One region of the Actinacidiphila sp. bgisy144 genome, then DNA from elsewhere that is predicted to be linked to it. Evidence: riboswitches for the same ligand, from Rfam matches in the RefSeq annotation. Region 1 holds a riboswitch; the other holds the start of a gene.

Evidence for each region. A riboswitch is a leader RNA that binds a small molecule or an ion and turns the genes downstream of it on or off. The one in region 1 is predicted to bind glycine.
Region 2: another riboswitch for glycine. It lies ahead of gcvT (glycine cleavage system aminomethyltransferase GcvT); the one in region 1 lies ahead of gcvP (aminomethyl-transferring glycine dehydrogenase).

Annotation. Positions count from the first base shown of each region.
Region 1 covers NZ_JBYIRM010000030.1:4,537-20,215, forward strand. The annotation lists gene AC3EVP_RS28430 (small basic family protein) at 1-218, shown strand, start outside; gene AC3EVP_RS28435 (DUF881 domain-containing protein) at 226-1,038, shown strand; gene AC3EVP_RS28440 (double zinc ribbon and FHA domain-containing protein) at 1,144-1,938, shown strand; gene ftsR (transcriptional regulator FtsR) at 1,972-2,718, shown strand; gene AC3EVP_RS28450 (bifunctional nuclease family protein) at 2,892-3,365, shown strand; gene AC3EVP_RS28455 (MerR family transcriptional regulator) at 3,691-4,236, shown strand; gene AC3EVP_RS28460 (DNA polymerase IV) at 4,406-5,824, shown strand; gene AC3EVP_RS28465 (PRC-barrel domain-containing protein) at 5,746-6,117, opposite strand; glycine riboswitch at 6,264-6,376, shown strand; glycine riboswitch at 6,378-6,501, shown strand; gene gcvP (aminomethyl-transferring glycine dehydrogenase) at 6,564-9,461, shown strand; gene AC3EVP_RS28475 (DUF5999 family protein) at 9,722-9,916, shown strand; gene AC3EVP_RS28480 (hypothetical protein) at 10,013-10,600, opposite strand; gene AC3EVP_RS28485 (glutamate-cysteine ligase family protein) at 11,076-12,569, shown strand; gene AC3EVP_RS28490 (CPBP family intramembrane glutamic endopeptidase) at 12,805-13,611, shown strand; gene AC3EVP_RS28495 (DUF1059 domain-containing protein) at 13,730-13,921, opposite strand; gene AC3EVP_RS28500 (MOSC domain-containing protein) at 14,041-14,901, shown strand; gene AC3EVP_RS28505 (SAM-dependent methyltransferase) at 14,979-15,679, opposite strand, start outside.
Region 2 covers NZ_JBYIRM010000013.1:1,297-16,975, reverse strand. The annotation lists gene AC3EVP_RS16865 (amino acid ABC transporter permease) at 1-590, opposite strand, end outside; gene AC3EVP_RS16860 (amino acid ABC transporter permease) at 587-1,231, opposite strand; gene AC3EVP_RS16855 (glutamate ABC transporter substrate-binding protein) at 1,241-2,230, opposite strand; gene AC3EVP_RS16850 (amino acid ABC transporter ATP-binding protein) at 2,318-3,109, opposite strand; gene AC3EVP_RS16845 (ABC transporter ATP-binding protein) at 3,158-4,372, opposite strand; gene AC3EVP_RS16840 (ABC transporter ATP-binding protein) at 4,390-5,460, opposite strand; gene AC3EVP_RS16835 (ABC transporter permease) at 5,457-6,470, opposite strand; gene AC3EVP_RS16830 (ABC transporter substrate-binding protein) at 6,568-8,310, opposite strand; gene AC3EVP_RS16825 (ABC transporter permease) at 8,414-9,412, opposite strand; gene AC3EVP_RS16820 (DUF885 family protein) at 9,738-11,270, shown strand; gene AC3EVP_RS16815 (enhanced serine sensitivity protein SseB C-terminal domain-containing protein) at 11,330-12,058, opposite strand; gene AC3EVP_RS16810 (enhanced serine sensitivity protein SseB) at 12,234-13,004, opposite strand; glycine riboswitch at 13,128-13,246, shown strand; gene gcvT (glycine cleavage system aminomethyltransferase GcvT) at 13,444-14,559, shown strand; gene gcvH (glycine cleavage system protein GcvH) at 14,768-15,148, shown strand; gene AC3EVP_RS16795 (serine hydroxymethyltransferase) at 15,161-15,679, shown strand, end outside.

The DNA of each region.
Region 1 (15,679 bases):
CCGTCTTCGGCGGGCTGCGTGCCATGCTGGACGGCATCTTCGACGACAAGGTCTTCGTGGTCTCCTTCCTGTCCAACGTGGTGGTGGCGGCGCTGATCGTCTTCCTGGGCGACAAGCTCGGGGTCGGCGCGCAGCTGTCGACCGGTGTGGTGGTCGTCCTCGGCATCCGGATCTTCTCCAACGCCGCCGCGATCCGCCGGCACGTCTTCCGGGCGTGAGGTCCGGATGAGCGACGAGCAGGAGAACCAGGAGAACGGGGACTGCGGCGTGCAGCCGGGTGCGGGGGAGCAGGAGCGGGAGAAGCCGGCCGCCGCACCGGGGAGCGGGCGGCAGCGCCTGCTGGCCGGGCTGTGGCCGCCGCGGCTGACCCGCGCCCAACTCATCGTCGCGGTGCTGCTGTTCGTGCTGGGGCTGGGGCTGGCCATCCAGGTGCGCACCACCAGCGACGACAACAGCACGCTGCGCGGGGCGCGCCAGGAGGACCTGGTCCGCATCCTGACCGAGCTGGACAACCGCGGCCAGCGGCTCCAGGACGAGAAGCGCGGACTGGAGAACCAGCGCAGCGAGTTGGAGACCAGTTCCGACCAGGCCGCCGAGGCGCTCAAGCAGACGCAGGAGAAGGCGCGGGAACTCGGTGTGCTGGCCGGTACGGTGGCGGCTCAGGGCCCGGGGATCACCCTGACGGTCAGGGACCCGCACGGCCAGGTCGAGGCCGACTCGCTGCTGGACACCGTCCAGGAGCTGCGTGCGGCCGGCGCGGAGGCGATCCAGGTCAACAACGTACGTGTCGTCAGCGACACTTACTTCACCGACGGCACCGACAGTGTGCTGGTCGACGGGCACCAATTGGCCCAGCCGTACGTCTTCAAAGTCATCGGCAACCCACCGGACCTCGAGCCGGCGCTGAACATCCCCGGAGGGGTGGTGCAGACGCTGGAGAAGGAGCAGGCGAGTGCTGATGTGGTCAGGTCGCAGAAGATCGTCGTGGACGCCTTGCGGCCGTCGAAGCAGCCTGACTACGCTCGGTCATCCCAGTGAGGATGGGGTCGGGGATCTGGCCGGGTGCTGAGTGGTGGAAACTGTGAGTAGTGAGAGTTCGTCCTGCCCCACGGGCGGGTCTGCTTCTTTCAAGGGGAATCGCCCGTGAAGTTGTTTGGGAAGTTGTTCGGCAAGAGCGCCCGCCAGTCGGGTGACCCGGCCACGGCACGCCACCGTGCGCCGCGCAGCGGGGCGGAGGACGTCGGCCAGCCGGCCGAGCGTCCGCTGTTCCGCGCGGACCCGTCGCAGGAGGGCGGCGGGTTTTCGGCTGCGCCCGGCGTGGCGCCTGTTGACCCCGGTTCGGCCCCGCGCATAGGTTTCGGGGAATCGTCGGCCTCGGACACGGGTGGTGAGCACGGCGTGCTGGTCTGCGGCAGGTGCGGGCACCAGAACGCGGCGGCGAGCCGGTTCTGCAACAACTGCGGCGCTCCGTTGCGCGGCGGGCAGGCCGCGGCGCCCTTCGAGCGGCCCTCGGAGACCACGTCGACGATCTCGATCTCCAGCATCGAGGCGTACGAGGCGGAGGCGACGGGGCAGACCCCGATGCCGTCGCTCTCCCCGGAGGCGCAGGCGGCCGTGGCGGCGCTGCCGCCGGGTTCGGCCCTGCTGGTGGTGCGGCGCGGACCGAACTCCGGCAGCCGCTTCCTGCTGGACGGCGAGCTGACCACCGCCGGCCGGCACCCGCAGAGCGACATCTTCCTGGACGACGTGACGGTCTCGCGCCGCCATGTGGAGTTCCGGCGCGGTGCCGACGGCGTGTTCACTGTCTCCGACGTCGGCAGCCTCAACGGCACCTACGTCAACCGGGAGCGGATCGACGCGGTGCAGCTGTCCAACGGGGACGAGGTGCAGATCGGCAAGTACCGGCTGGTGTTCTACGCGAGCCAGGCGGGTGTCTGACCCTCCCGCCGCACGGTCCCAGGGAAGGTGTGCATGCCGAGAACGTCAGGCGGTGCCGGTGACGGCACCGCCGCCGTCTCCGCCGGGGACGACGGCGCCCTGCTGAGCATCGGCGCGGTGCTCTCCCGGTTGCAGGACGAGTTCCCCGAGGTCACCATCTCCAAGATCCGCTTCCTGGAGGCGGAGGGGCTGGTGGAGCCGCAGCGCACCCCCTCGGGGTACCGGAAGTTCAACGGGGCGGATGTCGACCGCCTGGCGTACGTCCTGCGGGTGCAGCGCGACCACTACCTGCCGCTGCGGGTGATCCGGGAGCACCTGGACGCCATGGACCGGGGCGAGCCGGTCGCGCTGCCCGGCCCGGGTGAGTCGCGTGAGGCGCTGGAGGGCTCCCTGGAGCCCGAGGAGCCCGCGCGGATGCGGATCGGCCGGGACGAGCTGCTGGCCGCCACGGGGGCCGACGGCGACGCGCTCGCGGAGTGGGAGTCGTACGGGCTGATCGCGGCGGACTCCCGGGGCGGTTACGACGCCGACGCGGTGAACGTGGCCCGGCTGATCGTGGACCTCGGCCGGTTCGGGCTGGAGCCGCGCCATCTGCGCGCGGTGAAGGCGGCCGCCGAGCGGGAGGCGGGCCTGGTCGAGCAGGTGGTGGCGCCGTTGCGGCTGCACCGCAACCCGCAGACGCGGCTGCACGCGGAGGCGACCGCCCGGGAGCTGGCCACGCTGTCGGTGCGGCTGCACGCGGCGATGGTGCAGTCGGCGCTGCGGGTCCGGCTGGACTGACCCTCCGGCGGCCGACCGGCACCGGATTTCGGCCGGATCGCGGCCGGAAGTGCCGCCCGGGGCGGCCGGCAGGGGGAGAACCGCCGGGCGGAGGGGGCTCCGGATGGCTTTCGGGCCGCGCCCGGGGCCTGCCCGACTACCCAAACCCCGCGGGCACGGCCTAGGGTTGCTGTGTGAACGAGCTCGACGTTGTGGGTGTCCGGGTCGAAATGCCCTCCAACCAACCGATCGTGCTCCTGCGTGAAGTAGGAGGCGACCGGTACCTGCCCATCTGGATCGGGCCGGGAGAGGCGACGGCCATCGCATTCGCGCAGCAGGGCATGACCCCTGCGCGACCGCTGACTCACGACCTCTTCAAGGACGTGCTCGAGGCGGTGGGACAGACGCTGACGGAGGTGCGTATCACCGACCTGAGGGACGGCGTGTTCTACGCGGAGCTGGTCTTCGCCGGCGGGGTCGAGGTCAGTGCCCGCCCGTCCGACGCCATAGCGCTCGCCCTGCGCACCGGTACGCCGATCTACGGCAGCGAAGGTGTGCTGGACGACGCGGGGATCGCGATCCCGGACGAGCAGGAGGACGAGGTCGAGAAGTTCCGCGAGTTCCTCGACCAGATCTCGCCCGAGGACTTCGGGACCAGCAACCAGTAGGCCCGGACGTCGCCGCCGTGCGGCGGTGGGCCCGGCTCGCGGGCCGGGCCGCTGCGGGCTGCCCGGATGGGGGCAATATTGCCGCCGCGGGGGCATTCGGAACTGGGTTCCCGCTGTGCAATCAGATCAAACCACTCCTGGGGTGAATTTCACTCGGCGTGCCGAGCGTGGCGATCGTTGACGCACGTGTGACGACTGCCTACCGTCAGAGGGAAAGTCCGGTGGCACGTGCACGCGGCCAGTGGACGCGAAGGGGACGGAGGGCGTCGTGAGAAGTACCGGCGACGGTTTGGCGACCGGCGGCCCGTATCCGGCCCGGGGGACACTGGCTCCCGCGGCGGTGGGCGCCGACGGCGGCCCGCCGGCCGAGACGCCGCCCGAGCAGGTCGGCTACCGGGGCCCCGCGGCCTGCGCCGCGACGGGCATCACCTACCGCCAGCTCGACTACTGGGCCCGGACCGGCCTCGTCGAGCCCAGCGTGCGCCCGGCCTACGGCTCGGGCACCCAGCGGCTGTACGGCTTCTCCGACGTGGTCGTGCTCAAGATCGTCAAGCGGCTGCTGGACACCGGCGTCTCCTTGCAGAACATCCGCACCGCCGTCCAGCACCTGCGCTCGGTCGGCCCGGGCGAGCTGGCCCGGATGACCCTGATGAGCGACGGCGCGACCGTCTACGAGTGCACCTCGCCCGACGAGGTGGTGCAGCTCCTCCAGGGCGGCCAGGGCATCTTCGGGATCGCCGTCGGCGTCGTGTGGCGCGACGTCGAGAGCGCGCTGTCGCAGATGCACGGCGAGCGCGTGGACACCGGCGAGACCCTGATCGGCCACAATCCGGCCGACGAGCTGGCCCGGCGCCGCAACAAGGCGGTCTGAGCCCCCGGCCGCAGGTGCCTCCGGCCCGTGACAGGCCGGCCCCGCAAAGGCCCGGCCGATAAAGCCCCGCCCCGTAAGGACCTGACCCCACCCGTACGCCCCGGCCGCGACCCGCCGTCGCCGTACACCTGTACGGCTGCTGTCGGTGGGATGCGGGAGGCTTGGGGGTGTGAGAAGTGCGCCGACGATCCTGCACCTGGACATGGACGCGTTCTTCGCCGCGGTCGAGCAGGCGTCCAAGCCGAGCCTGCGGGGCAAGCCGGTGGTGGTCGGCGGCCTGGGACCCCGCGGCGTGGTGTCGACCGCGTCCTACGAGGCACGTGTGCACGGCGTCCACTCCGCCATGGCGATGGCCCACGCCCGCCGACTGGCCCCGAACGCGGCCTACCTCGTGCCGAGGTTCGGCCTCTACCGGCAGATCAGCGAGATCGTCATGGGCCTGCTGCGCGAGGCGTCACCGCTGATAGAGCCGCTGAGCGTGGACGAGGCGTTCCTCGACCTGGAAGCCGGCGCCTACGCCGACGACCCGCGGGCCGTGGCGCGCGGGCTGCGCGCCGACATCAAGGCCGCCACCGGCCTGACCGCCTCGGTCGGGCTGGCCGGCTCCAAGCTGCTGGCGAAGATCGCCTCGGAGCAGGCCAAGCCGGACGGCCTGGTCGTGGTCGAGCCGGGCACCGAGCGGGCGCTGCTGGACCCGATGCCGGTGCGCACCCTGCCCGGCGTCGGCCCGGCCACCGCCGAGCACCTGCGCCGGGCCGGCATCCTCACCGTCGCCGAGATCGCCCAGGCGGGCGAGGCGGAGCTGGTGCGGCTGCTCGGCAAGGCCCACGGCGCGGGCCTGCACGCCATGGCCGCCGGCGTCGACAACCGCCCCGTGGTCGCCGACCGCGACGTCAAGTCCATCTCCGTCGAGGACACCTTCGACAGCGACCTCACCGACCGCGCCCATGTGCGGTACGAGATCGACCGGCTCGCCGAGCGCTGCGTGCAGCGGCTGCGCGGCGCGGGCCGCTCCGGCCGCACCGTCGTGGTGAAGGTCCGGCGGTACGACTTCTCCACCCTCACCCGCTCCGAGACGCTGCGCGCCCCCACCGACGACCCGGCCGTCGTCCGCGAGACCGCCCGCCGTCTGGTGGAGGCCGTGGACACCACCGGCGGGGTGCGGCTGCTCGGGGTGGGCGTGGCGGGGCTGGCCGACTTCACGCAGGAGGACCTGTTCGCGCAGGCCGAGGGCGAGCGCGCGCTGCACGGCGGCCCCGAGCCGGACGCCCCCGAGCCGCTGCCCAGCCGCCCGCCGCCCGCGGCCGAACGGGCCGACCGCTGGATGCCCGGCCATGACGTCACCCACGACAGCTACGGCGCCGGATGGGTGCAGGGCAGCGGCGTCGGCCGGGTGACGGTCCGCTTCGAGGTGCCCACCGACACCGTGCCCGGCCGGGTGCGCACCTTCCCCGTGGACGACCCGGCACTGCGCCGCAGCGACCCGCTGCCGCTGGCCGCCCAGCAGGCTCACTCCTCGTCGGCCAGCTCCCCGAAGTCCCCGGACGGCGCCGGCTCGGCCGCCGAGCGCGGCACGTCCATCCCGTAGTGGTGGTAGAGCTGCAACTCCTGCTCGGGCGACAGGTGCCGGCCCACCCCGAAGTCCGGGGCGTCCTTGATCAGCGCCTTCTCGTACGGCACCCGCAGCTTGTCGCCGTCCAGCTCGCTCGGGCCGAGCGGCACGAAGGCGTCCCGGGTGAACAGGCCGGTGCGCACCGCGGCCCACTCCGGTGTGCCGGTCGCGTCGTCGAGGTAGACCTCGTCCACCGTGCCGATCCTCGTCCCGTCACGGTCGAAGGCGCGGCGGCCGATCAGGCTGCGCGGATCGATGTCGGTCTGCACGGTCCCTCCAACCAGTCCAACCAACCCCAGGCCGCCGCCGTACGGCGGCCGCTGGTACCTACCCAAGGCCACAACCGGGGCGGTGTCGACTCGGCACCTGTTCCGACCCCTGTTCGGAACGCGCTGGTAGGCTGGACAACGGCCGTCGACCCCGTGCGGGAGAGTCCTCCGAGAACCCCGCCTGGCGGCGGTTGGCGGAGGGCGCCGAAGGAGCAAATCCTCCCCGGAAACTCTCAGGCATCCGTACCGCTCGGGTGAGGTCACTCTGGAAAGCAGGACCTGTCCCGGAAGCAGAGCGGCCGCCGGGACGCGTCCTCACCGACGGTGAAAGCCGCCCTGTGGGCCGGGGCGGTGAAGCTCTCAGGTTGTGATGACAGAGGGGGAGGCCGTACGGGTGCCCTGGCGGCACCCCCCGAAGGTCGTCACGGACCAGGAGGCCCCCGAAGATGAGTGACCGCCGAACCACCCTCGCCGAGCTGGAAGCAGGCCGGCCCTTCGCCCGCCGCCACATCGGTCCCGACGTCGAGGCGCAGGCCAAGATGCTCGCCCAGGTCGGCTACGGCTCGCTGGACGAACTGACCGCCGCGGCCGTCCCCGACACCATCAAGAGCACCGAGGCGCTCGCCCTGCCGGCCGCCGTCACGGAGGCCGAGGCGCTCGCCGAGCTGCGCGCGCTCGCCGACCGCAACCAGGTGCTCACCCCGATGATCGGCCTGGGCTACTACGGCACCTTCACCCCGCCGGTCATCCTGCGCAACGTGCTGGAGAACCCCGCCTGGTACACCGCCTACACCCCTTACCAGCCGGAGATCTCCCAGGGCCGCCTCGAAGCGCTGCTGAACTTCCAGACCGTCGTCGCCGACCTCACCGGCCTGCCCACCTCCGGGGCCTCCCTGCTGGACGAGGGCACCGCGGCCGCCGAGGCGATGGCGCTGTCCCGCCGGGTCGGCAAGGTCAAGAACGGCGTCTTCCTGGTCGACGCCGACACCTTCCCGCAGACCCTGGCGGTGATCCGGACCCGGGCCGAACCGACCGGCGTCGAGGTCGTCACCGCCGACCTGTCCGCCGGCATCCCCGCCGACGTCGCCGAGCGCGGTGTCACCGGTGTGCTGCTCCAGTACCCGGGCGCCTCGGGCGCCGTCCGCGACCTGCGGCCGGTGATCGAGCAGGCGCACGAGCTGGGCGCGATCGTCACCGTGGCCGCCGACCTGCTGGCGCTGACCCTGCTCACCCCGCCCGGCGAGCTCGGCGCGGACATCGCGGTCGGCACCACCCAGCGCTTCGGCGTCCCCATGGGCTTCGGCGGCCCGCACGCCGGCTACATGGCCGTCCGCGACGCCTACGCCCGCAACCTGCCCGGCCGCCTGGTGGGCGTGTCGGTCGACGCCGACGGCGACACCGCCTTCCGCCTCGCCCTCCAGACCCGCGAGCAGCACATCCGCCGGGAGAAGGCCACCAGCAACATCTGCACCGCGCAGGTGCTGCTCGCCGTGATGGCCGGCATGTACGCCGTTTATCACGGCCCCGACGGGCTGGCCGCCATCGCGCGCCGCACCCACCGCTACGCCGCGGTGCTCGCCGCGGGCCTGCGCGCGGCCGGCGTGGAGGTCGTCGAGGACGCGTTCTTCGACACCCTGACCGCCCGGGTGCCGGGCCGGGCCGCCGACGTGGTGGCCGCCGCCCGCGCCGCGGGCATCAACCTGCGGCAGACCGACGCCGACCACGTCGGCATCGCCTGCGACGAGACCACCGACCGCGCCGCGCTCACCTCGGTGCTCGCCGCGTTCGGCGCGGACACCGCGGACACCGCCGACCTCGACGCCCTCGACGCGGCCACCGCCGACGCGCTGCCGGCCGCGCTGCTGCGCACCGGCGACTACCTCACCCACCCCGTCTTCCACCGGCACCGCAGCGAAACCTCGATGCTGCGCTACCTGCGCCGGCTCGCCGACCGCGACTACGCCCTGGACCGCGGCATGATCCCGCTGGGCTCGTGCACCATGAAGCTCAACGCGACCACCGAGATGGAGCCGGTCACCTGGCCGGAGTTCGGCGCGCTGCACCCCTTCGCGCCCGCCGACCAGGCCGAGGGCTACCTCAGCCTGATCCACGGCCTGGAGGACCAGCTCGCCGCGATCACCGGCTACGACAAGGTCAGCCTCCAGCCCAACGCCGGGTCGCAGGGCGAACTGGCCGGGCTGCTCGCGGTCCGCGCCTACCACCGCGCGGCCGGCGACCTGGACCGCACGGTCTGCCTGATCCCGTCCTCCGCGCACGGCACCAACGCCGCGAGCGCGGTGATGGCCGGGATGAGCGTGGTCGTCGTCAAGACCGGCCAGGACGGCGACGTGGACGTCGACGACCTGCGGGCGAAGATCGAGCAGCACCGCGACCGGCTCGCCGTGCTGATGGTCACCTACCCCTCCACGCACGGCGTGTTCGAGGAGCACATCACCGACATCTGCGCGGCCGTGCACGACGCGGGCGGCCAGGTCTACGTGGACGGCGCCAACCTCAACGCGCTGGTCGGGCTCGCCCGCCCGGGCCGCTTCGGCGCCGACGTCTCCCACCTGAACCTGCACAAGACGTTCTGCATCCCGCACGGCGGCGGCGGACCCGGCGTCGGCCCGGTCGCGGTCCGCGCCCACCTCGCCCCGCACCTGCCCAACCACCCGCTCCAGCCGCAGGCGGGCCCGGCCACCGGCGTCGGCCCGGTCTCCGCCGCGCCGTGGGGCTCGGCGGGCATCCTGCCGATCTCCTGGACGTACGTCCGGCTGATGGGCGCCGAGGGCCTCAGGCAGGCCACCCAGATCGCCGTACTGAGCGCCAACTACGTCGCCAAGCGGCTGGAGGCGCACTACCCGGTGCTCTACACCGGCCCCGGCGGCCTGGTCGCCCACGAGTGCATCATCGACCTGCGGCAGCTGACCAAGGACACCGGCGTCAGCGTCGACGACGTCGCCAAGCGGCTCATCGACTACGGTTTCCACGCCCCGACGATGTCCTTCCCGGTGGCCGGCACCCTGATGATCGAGCCCACCGAGAGCGAGGACCTCGCCGAACTCGACCGGTTCTGCGAGGCGATGATCGCGATCCGCGGCGAGATCGACCGGGTCGGCGCGGGGGAGTGGCCCGCCGACGACAACCCGCTGCGCTCCGCCCCGCACACCGCGGCCGCCCTCGGCGGCGACTGGCAGCACCCCTACAGCCGCCAGGAGGCCGTCTTCCCCGCCGGCGTGCACCCCGCGGACAAGTACTGGCCGCCGGTGCGCCGGATCGACGGGGCGTTCGGCGACCGCAACCTGGTCTGCTCCTGCCCGCCGCTGGACGCCTACGAGGGCTGACCGGCCCGGCGGCAGCACTGTGGGAAGGCGGCGCCTTCCGACCCGGAAACGGGCGGAAAGCGCCGCCTTCGTGTCCGCAACCGGCCGCGCGGATGGCGCGTCCTGCACCAATGAGCAGCGCGCACGTGAAACACCTGCGGAAGGCCGTCCGGGGCGCAAGACTGGGACCGGCCGCGCGAGAACGGGGGACCCACATGAGCCAGGCAGGCCACGCGACCGACCGCACCATTCACCTCTCGCAGCGAAAGACACCAGTGACCATGTGCAAGCACGAGCCGCAGTGCCCCACCGCCGACAGCGCCGACCGTGAGGCCGCCCTGATCGTGGCCCACCACCCGGAGCAGGGCTGGAGCCTGCTGTGCAATGGGGTGCTGCTCTTCGAGGACACCGGGGAGATCCTGCCCGACGGGCAGATCATCGCGCCGCACCGGCCGCTGGCCGCGGCAGGCGCCTGACGGGGAGTACGACGGGGGCAACGAAAGCCGGTTCCCCCGGGCCTTGCCGCGCCCGGGGAAACCGGCTTTGCTCGTGCCGAAGGCGTGCTCTGCGGGCTACGCGGGCGAGCCGGCCAGCGGCGGCGGGGCGAGCCAGCTGTTGAGCAGCGGCGCCATCTCCACGATCCGGTACACCCGGTGCGAGGCGATCCCGGGCGGCGCCGGGGCCAGCGGGATGACCAGGTCGGCCGGGTCCGGCTGCGCGGTGGCGGCGTCGGCCCGCGGCACCGAGTGCAGCCACAGCGCCATCATGTAGCGGCTCGGCACCGACAGCAGGTGCGGCTGGTAGGTGGCCGGCAGCGGTTCGGCCTGGCGCAGCGCGCGCTCGGTGGAGGCCAGGTAGGGGCCCTCGGAGAAGCGCGAGAACACCCATCCGTCGGGGGTCGCCACGGTCTCGCCCGCCGCGGCCACCCGGGCCCCCGCCCTGATATGGAACCGCCAGCCGGCCAGCCGCGCGTGGGGCAGGCCGCCGGGCACCGACGCGGGTTCGAACACATGGACCGGCAGGGGGTGTTCGGCGTCCAGCGGCCCCTCCGCGGTGCGCAGGGCGGGGGTACGGGCTTCCAGGACCGCGGTGGGCGAACTGAGCGCCGCCAGGACGCTCAACAGGGCGGGTGCGGGTGCTGGGGGGACAAGCAGCGGCATGGTGTTGTCGCCTCTCACTGGGAGACACGTGGTGCGGGCACAAAGCGGTGCGGGCGAGATGCGGACGGCCGCGGTCAGTACCTGGTGAGGGTTACTGCTCAAGCTCGCCCGGCGACGGCGGATACTCTGCCTCGTGCGCGGAGTTTATACGACGTATGTTCGCTCCATGTTTCATCTACCGGCCGCCGGCATTACCCGCAAGGCGGTAATCCGCCTTCCTCCGGACGGCCGCAGCCGACATTACCGCAGGCTGCCGCGCGGTCGTCGGCGATTTCCGCGGTGTACGGTCGGCCGGAAACATACGGTGCCAATAGGCGGGATTTCCCGCCGTGTCCTGGGCCGAATGTGCCATCGGCACGTGCCCGCTGTCGGCCACTACGGCAAGCGTAGCGTGCACACCCGGTCGAGGTGGGCGTTATCGATCAGTTCCATGGGGCATCCTCCCGTGAGGACCCGCACGAGGAGGGACGCTTCGATGGGGGAGAAGGTCGCGGCCGGGGCGTTCGACCTGGCCGACCGGCGCATGTACCGGAACAAGCTCCAGCAGTGCCTGCTGGGGCTGGAGCGGCTGCTGGCGGAGAAGCGCTTCGACCGGCCGCGCAATCTCATGGGCCTGGAGATCGAATTGAATCTCGCGGATTCCCGCGGGCTGCCCCGCATGATGAACGAAGAGGTGCTGGAGCGCATCGCGAGCCGTGATTTCCAGACCGAGCTGGCCCAGTTCAATATCGAGGTGAACATCGCGCCGCACGCGCTTTCCGGCCGGGTCCTCGACCGGCTCGCCGAGGAACTGCGCACCGGCCTCGGCTACGCCGACCGGATGGCCGGCGAGGTCGGCGCCGGCATCGTGATGATCGGCATCCTGCCCACCCTCCAGGCCCAGGACCTGGTCTCGGCGAACCTCTCCCGCGCCGACCGCTACACCCTGCTCAACGACCGCATCCTCGCCATGCGCGGCGAGGACATCACCCTCGACATCGAGGGCGTCGAGCACCTCGTCTACACCTCCGCCTCGATCGCGCCCGAGGCGGCCTGCACCTCCATGCAGATGCACCTCCAGGTCACCCCGGGCCGCTTCGGGCCGGCGTGGAACGCCGCGCAGGCGGTGTCCGCGCCGCAGGTGGCGATCGGGGCGAACTCGCCCTTCCTCTTCGGCCGCGAACTGTGGCGCGAGACCCGCCCGCTGCTCTTCCAGCAGGCCACCGACACCCGCCCGCAGGAACTGCGGGCCCAGGGCGTACGGCCGCTGACCTGGTTCGGCGAGCGCTGGATCGATTCCGCGGCCGACCTGTTCGCGGAGAACCTGCGCTACTTCCCCTCGCTGCTGCCGATCTGCCACGAGGAGGACCCGCTGCGCGTGCTCGACGAGGGCGGGGTGCCCGAACTGCGCGAGCTGACCTTGCACAACGGCACTATCTACCGCTGGAACCGCCCGGTCTACCAGGTCGTCGACGGGGTGCCGCACCTGCGGGTGGAGAACCGGGTGATGCCCGCCGGGCCGACCGTCGCCGACGTCATCGCCAACGCGGCGTTCTACTACGGCCTGGTGCGCTCGCTCGCCGAGGCGCCGCGGCCGGTCTGGCAGCGGCTGCCGTTCGGCGCCGCCGCCGCGAACTTCGACGCGGCCTGCCGGGACGGCGTGGACGCGGTGCTGCACTGGCCGCGCCCGCGCGGCACCGCGCTCGCCCAGGTGCCGGCGGCCGACCTGATCCGCGACGAACTGCTGCCGCTGGCCGCCGCCGGGCTGGACGCCTGGGGCATCGACCCGGCCGACCGCGACCACTACCTCGGCATCATCGAGCAGCGCTGCCGCCGCCGGACGAACGGCGCCCGCTGGCAGGCCGACGCCTTCCACCACTACCTCGACCGCGGCCTGGACCGCCGGGCGGCGCTCGCCGCGATGACGCAGCGCTACCGGGCCCTGTCCACCGAGGGCGCCCCGGTCCACACCTGGCAGCTCCCGGGCTGACCGGCCCCGGCCGCACATCCCTCCGCACACCCCGCCGCCCGCCCCGCCGCGCGCCTGCCGCCGTACGGGTGCCGGGGCGCGCTGCGGACCGGTCGCGGACATGACGACCCAGGCGGGTGGCGTAGGCTCGCGCGGCGCACCCACCGCGCGAGCGCGGCACCGGGGCGGGGTGGTGCGGTGGTAGGGCGGCGGGCGGGATCTTCGTATCGTGTCCACGACGACACGGGAGGACCGCGTGCAGGCATCAGTACAGGCCGAGGCCGGGCAGCCGGAGCGGCCGCAGCCGCTGCTGGAGGAGCGGACGCTGCGCAGCGAGACGCTGATCGTGCTGGCGCTGTCGCTCGGCGCGAGCGGCGTCTCCGCGGTGATCAGCTTCATCGGGTCGGTGACCCGGCCGGGCGCGCTGAAGGACCAGGCCGCGACGCTGGTGGGTTCGGCGGCGCCCGGCCGCCCCTGGCTCGACCTGGCCTGGCAGGTGTTCTACATCGCCACCGCGCTCGTCCCGGTCGCGCTGGTCGCCCACCTGCTGGCGCGCGAGCGGGTCGGGATGCCCGCGCTCGGCTTCGACCTCACCCGGCCGCGCTGGGACCTGGCCCGCGGCGCGCTGGTCGCGGCGGTGATCGGCGGCACCGGGCTCGCCTTCTACCTGGGCGCGCGGGCCGCCGGGTTCAACCTCACGGTGGTGCCCGAGTCGCTGCCGGCGGTGTGGTGGCGCATCCCGGTGCTGATCGCCTCAGCCGTGCAGAACGCGGTGCTCGAAGAGGTCATCGTGGTGGGGTACCTGCTGCGCCGGCTCGACCAGTTGAAGTGGTCGCCGACCGCGGCGCTGGCCGCCAGCGCGGTGCTGCGCGGGTCCTACCACCTGTACCAGGGCGTGGGCGGCATGGTGGGGAACATGGCGATGGGCGTGGTGTTCGTGCTGCTCTACCGCCGCTGGGGCCGGATCGGGCCGCTGGTCGCCGCGCACTCGCTGATCGACACGGTCGCCTTCGTCGGGTACGCGCTGCTCGCCGGGAAGGTCGGCTGGCTGCCCACCGGATGACGGGCGCCGCGGCGGCAGGAGGCGGCGCCGGGGCGTACCGCGTACGGGCCGCGCACGGAAAGAGGGGTACCGGTCGTGCGCGGGAGCCGGGGACGGGCCGCCCGGCGCCGGGGGCGGGTCAGACGTGCTGCGGGACCTCGTCCTTGAGCATGCCGCGGATCTGCTGGCGCAGTTCAGGGCTGTCGTCGTGGCCGTGCACGGATGTCGCGTGCTCGCTGGCGGCACGGACGACCTCGTCCTCCTCGCCGGAGATGGTGAGGGTGCAGTTCGACTCGCTCGGGTAGTCCCGGCAGTCGGCTACTTTGCGCATGACGCACCTCCTCTCCTTCGTCTCCCAGGGTAGTGCGGGCGCTGCCCGGGACGCGGGGACCGGTGCGGCACGGGATATATGGCTTGACCGGGAAAACCGGGGTGGGCAGGCTCTGCACGGTGACCGGACCCGAGGCTGTGCCCGCTGCCGTGGTGGGGGCGCTGCTGCGCTACCCCGTGAAGTCGATGCTCGGCGAGGCGGTCACCGCTGCCGACGTGACCGAGCGCGGGATGCCGTACGACCGGGCGCTCGCGCTGGTGCACCGCGGCAGCGGCAAGGTCGCCAGCGCGAAGAACCCGAGGCTGTGGCGGCGGCTGCTCACGCTGAGCGCCGAGGCGGCACCGGAGGCGGTACGGATTCTGCTGCCGGACGGCAAGGAGCTGCGGAGCACCGACGCCGACGTGGACCAGCGGCTCTCCGACGTCCTGGAGCAGCCCGTCACGCTGACCGCCCGGCCGCCGGAGCGGGCGGAGCTGGACCGGGCACACCCCGACGAGGTGCTGCGCGAGGGCGTCCGCGCCCGCGTCGGCGTGGACGTGGGACGGCTGGGCGGCGCCGCCCCCGCCGGCACCTTCTTCGACTTCGCCCCGCTGCACCTGATCACCTCGGCCACGCTGCGCCGGATCGGGGAGCTGAGCCCGCAGGGGGCGCCGGCGGTGGCGCGCTACCGGCCGAACATCGTGATCGACGGCGCCGGGAGCGGCTTCGTGGAGAACGACTGGCTCGGCCGGGACCTGCGGATCGGCGACCACCTCACGCTGCGGGTCATCGCCCGCACCCCGCGCTGCGCCATCCCGACCCTCCGGCACGGCGCCCTGCCGCGCGACACCGGCGCCCTGCGGGTTCCGGCGGCCCACAACCGGGTGGCCCCCATGCCCGACTCCGACCCGCAGCCCTGTGCCGGTGTGTACGCGCAGGTCCTCCGCCCGGGCCGCATCACCCCCGGTTCTCCGCTCACCCTCCTCCCGGCGGCCGGGTAGCCCGCCCTGCGCGCCGCCCGCGGCGGCCCCCGCGCCTCCCGCGGCGGCCCCCGCGCCGCCCGCAGCCGCGCCGAGCGCTACCGGCGGACCGCCGAGACCAGCCTGCCGAGCCGCTCCTCGCGGTGCGGCGGGGCGCCGTACGGGCGGCCGTAGGCGGCGGCAAGCCCGCGCAGGGTGTGGTCATCGGCGTCCCAGCCGTGCCCGGCCAGCCAGCCCACCGGGTCGTCGGGCACCTCCGAGACCCACAGGGACGTGGCCGAGCCCGGCGCGGCGTCCGCGCCGAAGCGCCTCACCGCGCCGCGCGCGGCCAGCGTCAGCCCCATCCGGCTGCCGGCCGCCGACTGCGCGCCGATCCGGGCCACCAGCCCTTCCACCGCGTCCCGCGGCAGGTAGACCAGCAGTCCTTCGGCGACCCACACGGTGGGCGTGGACGGGTCGTGCCCCGCGGCGGCCAGCGCCGCCGGCCAGTCCTCCCGCAGGTCCACCGCGACGGTGCTCCGCTCGCAGCGGGCGACGGCCCGCTCCTGGCGCAGCACCGCTGCCTTGAAGTCCAGCGGCGCGGCGGTGTCGACCTCGAACAGCCGGGTGCCCTGCGGCCACTCCAGCCGGAAGGCCCGGCTGTCCAGTCCGGCGCCGAGCAGCACGACCTGCCGGACCCCGGACGCCGCCGCCTGCCGCACCAGGTCGTCCAGGAACCTCGTCCTGATCACGATCCAGGACGCCACGGCCAACCGGCGCCGGCGCTCGCCCGCGTCATCAGCGACGTCGGCCGGCGGCG
Region 2 (15,679 bases), on a different contig from region 1:
GGCACCACGAGGCGGACCGCCTGCGGCAGCACCACCAGCCGCATCACCTGGCGGCGGCTGAGCCCGAGGGCGTGGGCGGCCTCGGACTGCCCGCGGTCCAGGGCCAGGACGCCGGCCCGGAAGACCTCGGCGAGCAGCGCCGAGGTGCACAGCACCACCGGGATGACCAGCTCCCAGAAGACCGGGAAGGTGTAGCCGGCCCGCGGGATGCCCATCAGGAAGACGTACAGCACCAGCAGCAGCGGCACCGAGCGGAACAGCTCGACGAAGCTGCCCGCGGCCAGCCGGGTCAGCCGGTGCGGCGAGAGCCGGCCGAGCGCGAGGAGCGCCCCGGCCGGCAGCGCGAGGAGCGCGGCCACCCCCGCCGCCTTGAGGGTGCGCACCAGCCCCTGGAGCAGGAAGCGCTGGTAGGGCCACTGCCCGAAGGGCTGCCAGCGGGCGCGGTCGAGCTGGCCGTGCCGCGCCAATTGGTGCAGCCCCAGGGCCAGCAGCCCGGCGATGAGCAGCACCGACAGCAAGGTGGCCAGCCGGATGCGGCGCCGGGCCCGCGGTCCCGGCGCGTCGAACAGCACCCGGTTCGGCCCGCTCACCGGCGCACCGCCATCCGCTTCTGGAGCCGCCCGGCGAGCAGCGCGACCGTCGCGGTGACCAGCACGTAGCCGGCCGCGGCGAGCAGGAAGGTCGGCACCGGCTCGTCGTACTTCAGGTCCAGCCACTGGGTGCGGCCGATGAGTTCGCTGACGCCGACCGCCGCGCCCAGCGAGGAGGAGAGCACCACGCCGATGAGGATGTTGGCCAGCGGCTGGACCATGGTGCGGAAGGCCTGCGGGAAGATCACCAGGGCCAGGGACTGGCCGAAGGTCATCCCGATCGCGCGGGCCGCCTCGGCCTGCCCGACCGGCACCGCGTTGATCCCGGCCCGCAGCGCCTCGCAGACGTACGCGGCGAAGTACAGCGCCAGGCAGGCCGCTTCGGAGGTGAACAGCGGGTAGGTGACGCCCGCGTCGGGCAGTCCGAAGACGAACAGCACCAGGAACGCCAGCAGCGGCACGTTGCGGAACACCTCGACGTACAGGGTGCCGAGCAGCCGCAGCGGGAGGACCGGGCCGACCCGCAGCACCGTCAGCAGGGTGCCGAGCAGCAGTGCGCCGGCGAAGCCGAGCAGGGACAGCTCCAGGGTGGTGCCGAGTCCGCCGGCGAGGTAGCCGAGGTGGCTGAGGACCCCGTGCACGGCGGGCCGTCAGGAGCCGTCGGCGGAGCCGATGGCGGGCGGCGCGGGTGGCGAACCGCCCACCTTGGCGCCGATGGTGGCCTGCCACAGCTTGGCCCACTGCCCGTCGGCGTAGATCGTCTTCAGCCACGCGTCGACGAACGCCTTCGCCTCCGGGTCGGCCTTCGGCAGGCCGATGCCGTAGGGCTCCTGGGTGAAGGGCTGCCCGACGACCTTCAGGCCCGTGTCGTCGGCCACGTCGCCCAGCAGGATGCTCTGGTCCAGCACGTAGGCGTCCGCGCGCCCCTGCTTGACCGCGGCGACGCACTCGCCGTCCTCCTGGAAGAGCAGGGTCTTCGCCTTGGGCGCGACCTTCTTCAGGTCCAGCGCGGCGGTGGAGTTGCCCTCGGTGGCGACCGTCTTCCCGTTCAGGTCGGCCGGCCCGGTGATCCCGGTGGTGCCCGCCTTGACCAGGATCGCGTCGCCCGACTCGTAGTACGGCCCGGCGAAGGCGACCTTCTCCGCGCGCTGCGGGGTGACGGTGTAGGTGGCGAACACCGCGTCCACGGTGCCGTTCTGGAGCAGCGTCTCGCGGGTGTCCACGGTGACCAGGGAGAGCTTCGTGGACGGCTTGCCGATGATGTAGCGCGCCAGCATCTGCGACAGCCCGGCGTCGAAGCCCTCCAACTTATTTGTGACGGGGTTGCGTTGGGAGAAGACCGCGGAGGAGTCGGTGCCGCCGACCAGCAGGGTGCCGCGCTTCTTGACCTTCGCCATCCAGGAGCCGGGGGTGATCGCGGCGGCCGGGGCGACCGGCGCGCCCGCGACCACCTGCTCCTGGGTCGGCCCGGCCGCCCCGCCCCGGCCGCCCTTGACCGGGTGGACGCTGCTGCCGCCGCCGCACGCGGCGAGCACTCCGGTCAGCGCCAGTGCCGCGCCCGCGGCGAGCACCGCCCGGCGCCACCGCGGTAATCCGCCTGGTCCTTGCTCCGTCCGACGGCCGCGCTGCTGAGGAACCATGAGGGACTCCTTCGGTACGAGTACGGATACGGGTACGGGTACGGGTGGTCCGGACGGCAGCGGGCGCGGGGCGCCGGATGCCGGGCGTCAGTGCCGCAGGATCGTGGAGAGGAAGTCGCGGGCGCGCTCGGTGCGCGGCTTCGTGAAGAACGCCTCGGGCTCGCCGGTCTCGACGATCTGCCCGGCGTCCATGAACACCACCCGGTCCGCGGCGCGGCGGGCGAAGCCCATCTCGTGGGTGACGGCGACCATCGTCATGCCGTCGCGGGCCAGGCCGACCATCACGTCCAGCACCTCCCGGATCATCTCCGGGTCGAGCGCGGAGGTCGGCTCGTCGAAGAGCATCAGCTTGGGGTGCATCGCCAGGGCGCGGGCGATCGCGACGCGCTGCTGCTGGCCGCCGGACAGCTCCGCGGGGTGCCGGGACTCCTTGTCCGCCACGCCGACCCGCTCCAGCAGCGCCCGCGCCTCCTCGACGGCCTCGGCCCGGGGCACCTTGCGCACCCGGGTCGGGCCGAGCACCACGTTCTCCAGCACGGTCTTGTGCGCGAACAGGTTGAAGGACTGGAAGACCATCCCGACGTCGGCCCGCAGCGCCGCCAACGCGGCGCCCTCCTGCGGCAGTTCGCGGCCGTCGAAGACGATCCGGCCGGAGTCGGCGGTCTCCAGCCGGTTGACGCAGCGGCACAGCGTGGACTTGCCGGAGCCGGACGCGCCGAGCACGACGACGACCTCGCCCTCGTGCACGTCGAGGTCGACGTCGCGCAGGGCGACGAAGTCACCGAACCGCTTGTTGACCGCCTCGATGCTCAGCAGCACCCGCCGGCCGCTGCCGCCGGCCGCGGTGCCGCCCGCCGTCCCGTTCGCGTCGTCCGCCATGCTTACGACGATAGGGGGCCGCGCGGCGGAACAGTAGCGGCCGGGGCGTCATCGCAGGGCGGGCTCCGGACGCTGGTCGGCGGCGTTCTCCGGGTGGTGGCAGGCCACCTGGTGGCCGGGCGCCAGCTCCACCAGCGGCGGCTGCTCGGTGGTGCACACCGCGGTCGCCTTCCAGCAGCGGGTGTGGAACCGGCAGCCGGGCGGCGGGGAGATCGGCGAGGGCACGTCGCCGGTGAGCAGGATGCGGCCGCTGCCGCTGACCGGGGCGGCGGCCCGCGCGGGCGCCGGCTCGGCGTCCGCCGGGGCATCGGCGGCGGCGTCCGCGACGGTGTCCGCGGCCTCCTCGCCGGGCACCTCGGGCGTCACCGTCGGCCGGTTGCGCCGCTTCGGGTCGGGCACCGGCACCGCGGACAGCAGCGCGGTGGTGTACGGGTGGAAGGGCGAGCTGTACAGCGCCTCCCGGTCGGCCAGCTCCACCACCTTGCCCAGGTACATCACCGCGATCCGGTCCGAGACGTGCCGGATCACCGACAGGTCGTGCGCGATGATCACGTAGGTCAGGCCGAGTTCGGACTGGAGGTCGTCCAGCAGGTTGACCACCTGCGCCTGGATGGACACGTCCAGCGCGGAGACCGGCTCGTCGGCGACCACCAGCTTCGGGCGCAGCGCCAGCGCCCGGGCGATGCCGATCCGCTGCCGCTGCCCGCCGGAGAACTCGTGCGGGTAGCGGTTGTAGTGCTCGGGGTTGAGGCCGACCAGTTCCAGCAGCCCCTGCACCTCCTTCTTCACACCCTGCTCGGTGGCGACCTTCTGCAACCGGAAGGGGGTGCCGACGATGGTGCCGATGGTGTGCCGCGGGTTGAGCGAGGAGTACGGGTCCTGGAAGATCATCTGCACGTCGCGGCGGAGCGGGCGCATGGCGCCGGTGCTCAGGTGCGTGATGTCGCGGCCGTCGAACTCGACCGTCCCGCCGGTCGGTTCGAGCAGCCGGGTGATCAGCCGGCCCATGGTGGACTTGCCGCAGCCGGACTCGCCGACCACGCCCAGCGTCTCGCCCGCCCGGACCTGGAAGTCGATGCCGTCGACCGCCTGCACCGCGCCGACCTGGCGGCGCAGCAGGCCCTTGGTGATCGGGAAGTGCTTGGTCAGCCCGGTGACCTTCAGCAGCGGCTCCCCGGCCGGCTTGCGCGGCGCGGGGGTGCGCTCCTGCGGCGTCGCGTCGGCGGCCGGACCGCCCTTGTCCAGCGAGGTCTTCTCCGCCACGGTCTCGTCCCGGCCCTTCACAGCTTCGGCTCGATCTCTTCGGTCCAGATCCTGACCCGCTCCTCGTCGCCGAGGTGGCAGGCGGCCACGTGGCCGGCGGCGACCTCGCGCAGCTCGGGCACCTCGGACTGCGAGGCGCCGCCGGTCAGTTCGGCGTAGGGGCAGCGCGGGTGGAAGGCGCAGCCGCTCGGCACGTTGATCAGGCTGGGCGGCGTCCCCTTGACCGGGTTGAGCCGGTCGGTGCGCTCCCGGTCCAGCCGGGGCATGGAGCCGAGCAGGCCCCAGGTGTAGGGGTGCTTGGGCTCGCTGAAGAGCTTCTCGGCGGTGCCGCGCTCGATCACCCGGCCCGCGTACATCACCAGCAGGTCGTCGGCGACCTCGGCGACCACGCCCAGGTCGTGGGTGATCATGACGACCGCGGAGCCGAACTCCTGCTGGAGGTCGCGGATCAGGTCGAGGATCTGGGCCTGCACGGTGACGTCGAGCGCGGTGGTCGGCTCGTCGGCGATGAGCAGTTCGGGGTTGTTCACCAGCGCCATCGCGATCATCGCGCGCTGCCGCATGCCGCCGGAGAACTGGTGCGGGTAGTCCCGGAAGCGCTTGCGCGGCTCGGGGATGCCGACCCGGTCGAGCATGTCGATGGCCCGCTGGGCGGCCTCCTTCTTGCTGACCGCGTGGTGCACCCGGTACGCCTCGACGATCTGGTTGCCGATCGAGTAGTACGGGTGCATCGCCGACAGCGGGTCCTGGAAGATCATCGCCATCTTGCGGCCGCGCAGCCGCCGTACCGCGTCCGGCGGGGCGCCGACCAGTTCCTCGCCGTCCAGCCACACCTCGCCGGAGATCCGGGCCCGCGCGGTGCGGTGCAGGCCCATGATGCCCAGGGACGTGACGGACTTGCCCGACCCGGACTCGCCGACGATGCCCAGGGTGCGGCCGCGCGGCAGGTCGAAGCTGATGCCGTCGACGGACTTCACCAGGCCGTCGTCGGTGTCGAAGTGGATGCGCAGGTCGCGCACCGACAGGTACGCGTCCTGCGCGGCGGGCGGCTCTTGCGGGGTTTTCAGCAGCCTGTCGGCGGAACTCACGAGTACCTCACGCGGGGGTCGAGAACGGCGTAGGCGAGGTCCACCAGCAGGTTGCAGACCACGACGAAGAAGGCGACCACCAAGGTCACGGCCATCACGATGGGCAGGTCGTTGGCGGTCACGCCCTGGATGGCGTAGGCGCCCATGCCCGGCAGCGAGAAGACCTGCTCGGTGATGACCGCGCCGCCGACCAGCAGCCCGAAGTCCATGCCGAAGATGGTCACGATCGGGGTGAGCGTGGAGCGCAGCGCGTGCTTGACCACCACGTCCCGCTCGCGCAGGCCCTTGGCGCGCGCGGTGCGGATGTAGTCCTCGCCCATCGTCTCCAGCATGCCCGCCCGGGTCAGCCGGGCGTACAGCGCGGAGTACAGGAAGGCCAGGCTGCACCAGGGCACCAGCAGGTTCCACGCCCAGTCAGCGGGGTTGTCGGTGAACGACACGTAGCTCATGCCGTTGCTCCACAGCGGCCACTGCACGGTGAAGACGCTCAGCGCGAGGATGCCGGTGAAGAAGATCGGCAGCGACACGCCCATCAGGGCCACGCCCATCGACAGCCGGTCGATGATGGTGCCGCGCTTGAGCGCGGAGACCACGCCGACCGCGACGCCGGTGATCACCCAGATCACCGCGGCGCCGATGGCCAGCGAGAACGTCACCGGGATACGGGACTTCAGCTGCGGCCACACCTCGACGTGGCTCTTGAAGGAGTAGCCGAAGCAGGGTGCGTGGCAGTGCACCGGGTCGGGGCCGTAGTGGTAGTCGGCGCCGGCCACCAGGCCCTTGAGGAAGTGCCAGTACTGCTCGTAGAGCGGCAGGTCGAAGCCGAGGTTCCTCTTGATCGCCGCGACGGCCGCCGGGTTGGCGTCCTTGCCCACGTACTGCGTGGCGAGCTGGGTGGTGGTCTGGCCGCCGATGCGGGGCACGAGGAAGAAGATCGCGAAGGTGATCATGCTGACCACCAGCAGGAGCACGATCGCGGCGAACACGCGACGGATGAAGTAAGCGGTCACGGCCGTTCCGGCTGGCGTCCGCCCGGCCCGGATCGCGGGCCGGACCGGGCGGACGCCGGAGCCTTCACCTGCCTTTCGGTGCGTAGGAGCCTTGCGGCTACTTCGAGGAGCCCATCAGCAGGTAGTCGTACATGCCCAGGTACGCCTGGGTGACCGTCACGTTGGTGGCGGAACTCGGGCGGTAGAGCAGGTTCTTGCGGTAGATCAGCGGCACCACGGAGGCGTTCGCCATGACCATCTTGTCGATGTCGCCCCACGCCTTGGTGCGGGCGGCGGCGTCGGTGTTGGAGATCGCCGCGGCCAGCGCCTGGTTGATCTTCGGGTCGTTCAGCTCCATCAGGTTGTTGCCGCCGGACGGCTTGATCGCGCCGCCGTCGACGATCTGGTCCAGGAAACCGTAGCCGGTGGGCCAGTCGGCGCCCCACGCCATCATCATCATGCCGACGTCGTGCGAGTGCACGTAGTCCGGGACGCCCGCGTAGTTGGAGAAGTACTTGTCGGCGGGGAAGGTCTTGATGTTGACGGTGATGCCGACCTTCTTCAGCGCCGCCTGGATGGCGGTGGCGCCGTCCACCTCGGGCTGCCGGTCGCTGCGCGCGGTGAGCGTGGTGGTGAAGCCGCCTGGCTTGCCGCAGGCCGCGAGCGCCGCCTTGGCCTTGGCCACGTCGCCGTTGTTGCCGGCGGTCGGGTACTCGTCGAACTTGGTGTAGCCGTTCACCGACGGCGGCAGCAGCGTGGTGGCGACGTCGCCCTTGACCGCGCCGCCCTCGGCGTTGACCACGGAGGTCTTGTCCACCGCGTACTGCACGGCCTTGCGGCAGTTGATGTTGTCGAACGGCGCCACGTGCAGGTTGAGCGCCATGTACGAGGTGGCGCCGGCGATCGCGTCGTCGGTATGCGAGAGCTGGTTCTTGTTGCCCAGGATCTTCGACTGCGTCTCGGCCTCGACGCCGGTGCCCTGGAGGTCGACGGTGGCGTTGTCGGCCATCAGGTCGTTGTCGATGGTGCGCTGGTTGATGTTGAACTTCAGCACGTACTTGTCGGGCAGCGCGGTGCGGATCGGGTCGGTGGCCTTGCTCCACTCCGGGTTGCGCACCAGCGTGGCGCCCTTGCCCTCGGAGTAGGAGGCGAACTTGTACGGGCCGGTCGACTGGATGTGCTGCACGTAGGTCGCGCCGGTGTCCTTGGACTGCTCGACCGGCGCGGTCTGCGAGAACGTCGCCAGGTAGTCGAAGTCGGCGAACGGCTTGGCCAGGTGGAAGATGATCGTCTGGTCGTCAGGCGTCTCTATGGACTTCAGCCCGTCCGGGCTCTTGTCCTTGTACGGGCCCTGGTACGTGCTGTCGTCGGCCAGGTAGCTCTTGAAGTACACCGGGCCGTTGGACATCACCTCGGGCGCGAAGTTGCTGCGCTCGATCGCGTACTTGACGTCCTTGGAGGTCACCGTGGTGCCGTCCTGGAACTTCACGCCGGTGCGCAGGTGGTACGTCCAGGTCTTGGCGTCGGCGCTGGCGGTGCCGAGCCCGGTCGCCAGGTCGGGGACCACCGTCAGACCGGCCTTGCCGGCCGCCGGCTTGAACGTCAGCAGCGAACGGGCGTAGAGCCGGGAGAAGTCCTGCACCCAGCCGTAGTAGGTGTTGCCCGGGTCGAGCGAGTCGGGGCCGCTGGAGTGGTCGGCCGTGACCGTCCCGCCCTTCTTCGTCGACGCGTTGACGATCGACGTGAGCGCCTGGTCCTTCTTGCCGGAGCTCTTGCTGCCGCCCGAGCCGCCGCAGGCGGACACACCGAGTGCCATCGCCAGACCGAGCGCGATGGCGGAGGTCACCTTTCTGGTGTTCATACCGGGTTACGCCCCTCACTTCCTATGGAGTCGCCGGGTCGGTCGCGGTGCGCCGCACGGCACACGGGGTGCCACCCGGGGTTCGATGGGTGTCCCTGCGGGATCACTTGCTGCGCGGGTCCAGGGCGTCCCGCAACCCGTCGCCGAACAGGTTGAAGGCCAGCACCGTGATGAAGATCGCCAGGCCGGGCACGAACATGTACTGCGGGTCGGACTGGTAGACGTCGACCGCGCTGGTCAGCATGCCGCCCCAGGACGCCTGCGGCGGCGCGATGCCGACCCCGAGGAAGCTCAGCGCGGCCTCGAACAGGATGTTGGTGGGGATCAGCAGGGTGGAGTAGACCAGGATCGGCGCCACCAGGTTCGGCAGCAGCTCGCGGAAGAGGATGAACGGCCCGCGCGCGCCCATGCCGCGGGCGGCGTCGACGAACTCGCGCTCGCGCAGGCTGAGGGTCTGGCCGCGGACGATCCGCCCCATGTAGGGCCAGTTGAAGAAGCCAATCACGAAGATCAGCACGCAGATCCGCAGCGGCAGCCCGCTCAGCCCGAAGGCGCCGTCCTGGAGCGAGGCGGAGATGGAGATCGCGAAGAGCAGCAGCGGGAAGGCGAGGAACACGTCCATCAGCCGGCTGATCAGGCTGTCCACCCAGCCGCCGTAGTAGCCGGCGATGATGCCGAGCACGGTGCCGATCACGTTGGACAGCACGGTGGCGCCGGTGGCCACCAGCATGGAGATCCAGGAGCCCTCGACGATCCGGGCGAGGATGTCGCGGCCGAACTTCGGGTCCACGCCCAGCGGGTGGGACCAGCTCATGCCGCCCCAGCCGCCCTTGGGCGCCAGCAGTTCGGGGTCGACCAGGTTCTGGTGGAAGGCGTTCGGGTCGAGGTTGAAGACCATCTCGATCGGCTTGGCGAGGATCGCCAGCAGCACCAGCAGCACCACCACGACGCCGCCGGCCATCGCGACCTTGTCGCGTCTGAGCCGGCGCCAGGCTATCTGCCCGAGCGAGCGGCCCTCGATCATGCCTCGCCCGGCCCCGCTCAGGACGGCCTCCGGGTCTGCCGCCGCCTGTCCGGAGGTGGTCTCGATAGGTGCGGTCATGGCGTTTTTGCCGACCCCTCTCGCCGGTGGTGACCGGCGCGCGCCCGCCGCGGTAGCGGCTTCCTCGTCACTTGGTGCCTGTGGTGCTTCGGTTGCGTACGAAACGGCCGTCACCCGCAGTGAACGCTCTTCGTGATCATGCGTGCGACGTGCGTATCCACTACGCGCATTGCGGTTGGGACATGTCAACGCCAAGGCGTCTTGCCGCTGGATTCTTCTTCCGGTCGGCGATCACCCGCCAGACCCCACGGAGAAGGGATGCGCAACTGTGATGTGGGTGGTTCTTTCATCGTTACCGACGCGTACCTCGGGGTACGGTCACCAGATGGACGAACGGCTGCGCGCGGTCTGCGACCTGATGGTGCCCCAGGCCCGCGAGATGTCGGGCCTGCACGAGTACGACGGACAGGTGCAGGACCTCTCCCCCCAGGGGGTGCGCGCCGGCCTGGCCGCGATGGCCCGCGCCGCCCGGAGCGCCGGACCGCTCCAGGACCCGCACGACGAGGCCCACTTGGCTGTCTTCGAGGAGTCACTGCGGGTGCAGTACGGCGAGCTGGAGCTGCACCGCCGCGACCCCTACCCGCACCTGTCCAACCTCGAACTCGCCTGCTACGACCGCGAGTACGCCCCGCGCGCCGACCGCAGGAAGGCCCGCAAGGCGCATCTGGCGCGGTGGCCGGACGCGGTGGACGCCGCGCTGGCCTCGCTGGACCGGGTACGGGCCCCGGTCGCCGAGGCGCTGCTCGGGCCGGTGCTGGGACTGGCCGCCGACCTCGACCCGGACGGCGGCAAGGTGGAGCGGGCCGCACTGCGCGCGCACGCCCGGCTGGAGGGCCACCTGCGGCACGTCGCCGAGCACGGCGACCCCGACCCGCGGCTCGGCGGGCGGGCCCTGGCTGCCTTGATGGGGGCTCAGGAGGGCCTTCGGGTGGATCTGACCGAGCTGGCCGGGCAGGCCGACAAGGAGCGCGTCCGGCTCACCGAACTGCTCACCGACGCCTGCCGCGTCCTCGACCCGGGCCGCGGCGTGGACGAACTCCTGCCGGGGCTGCTCGCCGACCACCCGGGCGCGGACGGCGTCATCGCCGAGGCGGCCCGGCTCACCGAGGAGGCCGTGGAGTTCACCCGGGAACGGGGCCTTGCGCCCTACGTCGACGGCGAGTGCCTGGTCGGCCCGGCACCCGCCTCCCGGCGCTGGGCGATGGCCATGATGACCTGGTCCGCGCCCGCCGAGGCCGACGCGCCCTCCTGGTACCACGTCACCCCGCCCGAGCCGGACTGGCCGGCCGACGAGCGCGAGGAGTGGCTGACCGTCTTCAGCCGCACCAGCCTGCCGTCCATCACCCTCCACGAGGTCGCGCCCGGCCACTTCGCGCACGGCCGCGCCCTGCGCCGCGCCCCCTCCCCGGTGCGGCGGCTCCTGCACAGCCTGTCCTTCGCCGAGGGCTGGGCGCACTACGTCGAGGAGGTCTGCCTCGACGAGGGCTTCCGCGCCCGCGACCCGCGCTTCGCGATCGGCGTCGCCCTCGAAGCGCTGGTCCGCGTCACCCGGCTCACCTGCGCGATCGGATTGCACACCGGGGCGCTGTCGCTGGAGGAGGCCGCGCGGTACTTCGTGCGCGACGCCCACCTGTCGCCGGCGGCCGCCGCCGCGGAGGCGCGGCGCGGCACCTTCGACGCCGGGTACGGCCGCTACACCTGGGGCAAGCTGGAGATCCTGCGCACCCGCGCCCGCGCGCAGCGCGCCTGGGGCGCCGAGTTCACCCTGCCCCGCTTCCACGCCGCCCTGCTGCACCTGGGCAGCCCGCCCCTGGGCCTGCTGGACGCGGCGGTCCACCCGCCCGGCCCGGCCGCGTGACCGCCGCACAGCCGCTGGATGGCCGCCGCGCAGCCGCCGCTTGATCGCCGCGCAGTCGCCTAGCGGTCGAAGAAGGGCCGGCCGAACGTACGCATCCACAGCGCGACCGGGTCGTACGGGTCGGCCATGGCGACCGTGGAGACGGCCACCGAGTCGGGCACCCCGCCGACGGCCTGCTGCATCATCAGCCGGACGGACTCCACGGCCTGCCCGGCCCCCTCGTAGAGCTCGACGCCGATCGCGAGGTAGGGCTCGCCGAGCACCGGCTGCACCCACGCCTGGCGCAGCGCGCGCACCGCGGAGGTGCGGTGCGCCGCCTGGGCGAGCAGCGCGTAGAACTGGGGCATCTGGAGCGAGGGTTCGCCGATCTGGAGCGGCCCGGCGGGCAGCAGGTCCAGGCCGACCGCGATCCGGCGCAGGTCGGCCCAGGGGATGCCGAGGCCGCCGCCGGCGCTGTGCGGGTTGAGCCAGAGGCCGGACCGGTCCGGGAAGAGGGTCTGGGCGATGTCCCGCCCGGAGACCACTTCGTGCTCGCGGTTCCACCCGCTGGCGGCCAGTTCCCGCGGCGAGGTGAAGCACGGCGCGTAGCCGTAGCCGCCGATCTCCATCGTGCCGTACTGCGCGTCGGGCGTGCCGGGGGCGCCCTGCCACAGCAGCATCCACACCTGGCCCTCGGCGAGTGACGCGAGCAGGTTCTCGTATGCGTCGAACCGGCCGGGTGCCACCTGGAGCAGCATCTGCTCCACATGGCCGGCCTGCGCCGCACCGCCTTGCGCGCCCGCGATCACGTGGGACCGCCCCTTTCCCTTCGTACTGCTCTTCGCACGACATCAAACCAGGTCGAGTGTGCCCAGCGGTATGCCCGCCGACTCAAACCGAACCGGCTATAGACGCGGTATACGACCGCTGAACGCGTGCGCCGAGCCGCACCTGCCGTGGCCCTGCCCCGTGCCGTGCCCGGGCTCAGTCGCGGGCGAAGAACGGCCGCACCGTCTCCAGCATCCAGTCCCCCACCGGGTCCTGCGCCACGTCCAGCAGGATCAGGTGCACCGGCCACGGCGGCTGGGCCGCACCCATCGCCCGGCCGAGCGCGTCCATCGCGGCCGACCGGTCCGCCTCGGTCCAGCGGTCCAGCTCCACGCCGACGAACAGCGCCGGCGGCTCCTCCTCCACCACCGCCAGGGCCCGCCGGCCGCTCAGCACCACCGAGGTGACCGCGAACTCGCCGGCCGCGGCGGCCAGGAAGTCCACCGGCTCCTCGTCGTGGTCCGGCTCCCACAGCCGCACCCGGGCGCCGGGTGGCGCGTCACCGCCGCGCACCCCGGCGAACGCCGCCTGGCGCTCGCCCTGCGCCGGGCGGCACAGCTCGGCCACCGCGGCCGGCGGCAGCGGCACACCGACCGCGCCCCCGGGGTTGACGGCGATCCCGACCAGCGGCGGCAGCCCGCGGGCGAACTCGTGCACCGGCGCGACCGTGCAGGGCATGCCGTCCGCGGCCTGCCGGAACTGCTGCTCGGAGCTGAACACCGGCACGTAGGGCGCGCCGCCCAGCACGACCGTCGGCAGGTCCAGGTCGGCCGCCTCGCGCGAGCCGCCGTTCGGCAGCGGCACCCACACCCGGGACCGGCCGAGCACCTCCAGCAGCCTGGGCGTGGCCGAGGGGTTGCCGAGGCTGGCGCTCAGCACCTCTTCCAGCTCGTTCGCCGGCCATGTGTACGGCGCCGGATTCTCCATGTCCACCCTTGTCCGCCCGAGTACCGCGTCTGTAGCGTCGTGCCCCGGAAACCCTAACGGCTGCCGGGGGCCGCGCACCCTGGGCATGCAATGATGAAGCCGACAACTTGCATACCGGCCGTTCGAGGCCGCGCGGGAGAGTCCCGGACCGGTGCACGCGACTTGCTCGCGGGCGGCGGGCCGGGCGCCGAAGGAGCAAGTCCTCCCTTGAATCTCTCAGGCACAGATACCGCGCGGGCGAGGCAGATCTGAAAAGCGGCGGAGCCGTCGGCGCACCCCTGGGGGTGCCCGCCCGGCCCCGCCCACCCAAGGTGCAAACCGTGACCCGCCGGTGCGGGGTTCACGGTGAACCTCTCAGGTTCCGATGACAGATGGGGAGCATCCGATCCGTCGTCCCCTTTCTCTCTTCACCGAGACCGAGCCTGGGAGCCCGTCACCGATGAGCGAACCCCGCCGTACCGCGCTCGACGCCCTGCACCGCGCCCTCGGCGCGACCATGACCGACTTCGCCGGCTGGGACATGCCGCTGCGGTACGCCAGCGAGCGCGAGGAGCACCAGGCGGTGCGCACCCGCGCCGGCCTGTTCGACCTGTCGCACATGGGCGAGATCACCGTGACCGGCCCGCAGGCGGGCGAGGCGCTGGACCACGCCCTGGTCGGCCACCTGTCCGCGCTGGCGGTGGGCCGGGCCCGCTACACGATGATCTGCGCGCCCGACGGCGGCATCCTCGACGACCTGATCGTCTACCGGCTGGGCGCGCAGGAGTTCATGATCGTCGCCAACGCCTCCAACGCGCAGACCGTGCTCGACGCGGTCGCGCTGCGGGCGGCGGAGTACGACGCGCAGGTCCGCGACGACCGCGAGGCGTACGCGCTGCTGGCCGTCCAGGGCCCGCAGGCCCCGGCGATCATGAAGGCGGTGACCGACGCCGACCTGGACGGGCTGAAGTACTACGCCGGGCTGCCCGGCACCGTGGCCGGGGTGCCGGCGCTGATCGCCCGTACCGGCTACACCGGCGAGGACGGCTTCGAGCTGTTCGTGGCGCCGGGCGACGCCGAGCGGCTGTGGCAGGCGCTCACCGAGGCCGGCGCGCCCGCGGGCCTGGTGCCGTGCGGGCTGTCCTGCCGGGACACGCTGCGCCTGGAGGCGGGCATGCCGCTGTACGGGCACGAGCTGACCGCCGCGGTGACGCCGTTCGACGCGGGGCTGGGCCGGGTGGTCAAGTTCGACAAGCCCGGGGACTTCGTCGGGCGCGCCGCGCTGGGCGCCGCCGCCGAGCGGGCCGCCGACCTGCCGCCGCGCAAGCTGGTCGGGCTGGTGGCGCGGGGCCGCCGGGTGCCGCGGGCCGGCTACCCGGTGACCGACGCCTCGGGCACGGTGATCGGCGAGGTCACCTCGGGGGCGCCGTCGCCGACCCTGGGCAAGCCGATCGCGATGGCGTACGTGGACGCGGCGCACGCGGCGCCCGGCACGCCGGACGTCGCGGTGGACATCCGCGGGACGCGGGAGCCGTACGACGTCGTGGCGCTGCCGTTCTACAAGCGCGAGCGCTGAGCGCGGGGCTCCGGCGCGAGCCGGGGCCCCGGCACTGACCGCGGGGGTACGGCGCGAGCCGGGCCCGGCACCGACCGCGGGGCTCCGGCACCGGCCGGCGCCCGAGCCGGCCGGGACCCGGGCGCCCCGCCCCCGCACCCCCACCCTTACCTTTCCGTTTGCCGTGCCGCGCACGCGAGCACCCCTGCCGATCCGGGAGAATCCACCCATGAGCATCAACCCTGAGCAGCTTCGCTACAGCAAGGAGCACGAGTGGCTGTCGGCCCCCGCCGACGGCGCGGCCACCGTGGGCATCACCTCGCACGCCGCCGACGCGCTCGGTGACGTGGTCTTCGTCCAGCTCCCCGAGGTGGGCGCGACGGTGACCGCGGGCGAGACCTGCGGCGAGCTGGAGTCCACCAAGTCCGTCAGCGACCTGTACTCGCCGGTCGGCGGGGAGGTCACCGAGGTGAACCAGGACGTGGTGGAGGACCCGTCGCTGGTGAACTCCGCCCCCTTCGAGGGCGGCTGGCTGTTCAAGGTGAAGGTGGCCGAGGAGCCGTCCGACCTGCTGTCCGCCGCCGAGTACGACGCTTTCATCGAGAGCTGAGGGAACCCCGCGATGTCGCTGCTGAACCAGTCCCTGCACGCGTTCGACCCCGACGTGGCCGCGGCGGTCGACGCCGAGCTGCGCCGCCAGCAGTCCACGCTGGAGATGATCGCGTCCGAGAACTTCGCGCCGGTCGCCGTGCTGGAGGCGCAGGGCTCGGTGCTGACCAACAAGTACGCGGAGGGCTACCCGGGCCGCCGCTACTACGGCGGCTGCGAGCACGTCGACGTGATCGAGCAGCTCGCGATCGACCGGGTCAAGGCGCTGTTCGGTGCCGAGAGCGCCAACGTGCAGCCGCACTCCGGTGCCCAGGCGAACGCCGCCGCGATGTTCGCTCTGCTCAAGCCGGGCGACACCATCCTCGGCCTGGACCTGGCGCACGGCGGGCACCTGACCCACGGGATGAAGATCAACTTCTCCGGCAAGCTGTACCAGGTCGCGGCCTACCACGTGGACGCCGAGACCAACCTCGTCGACATGGCCGAGGTGGAGCGGCTGGCCAAGGAGCACCGCCCGCAGCTGATCGTGGCG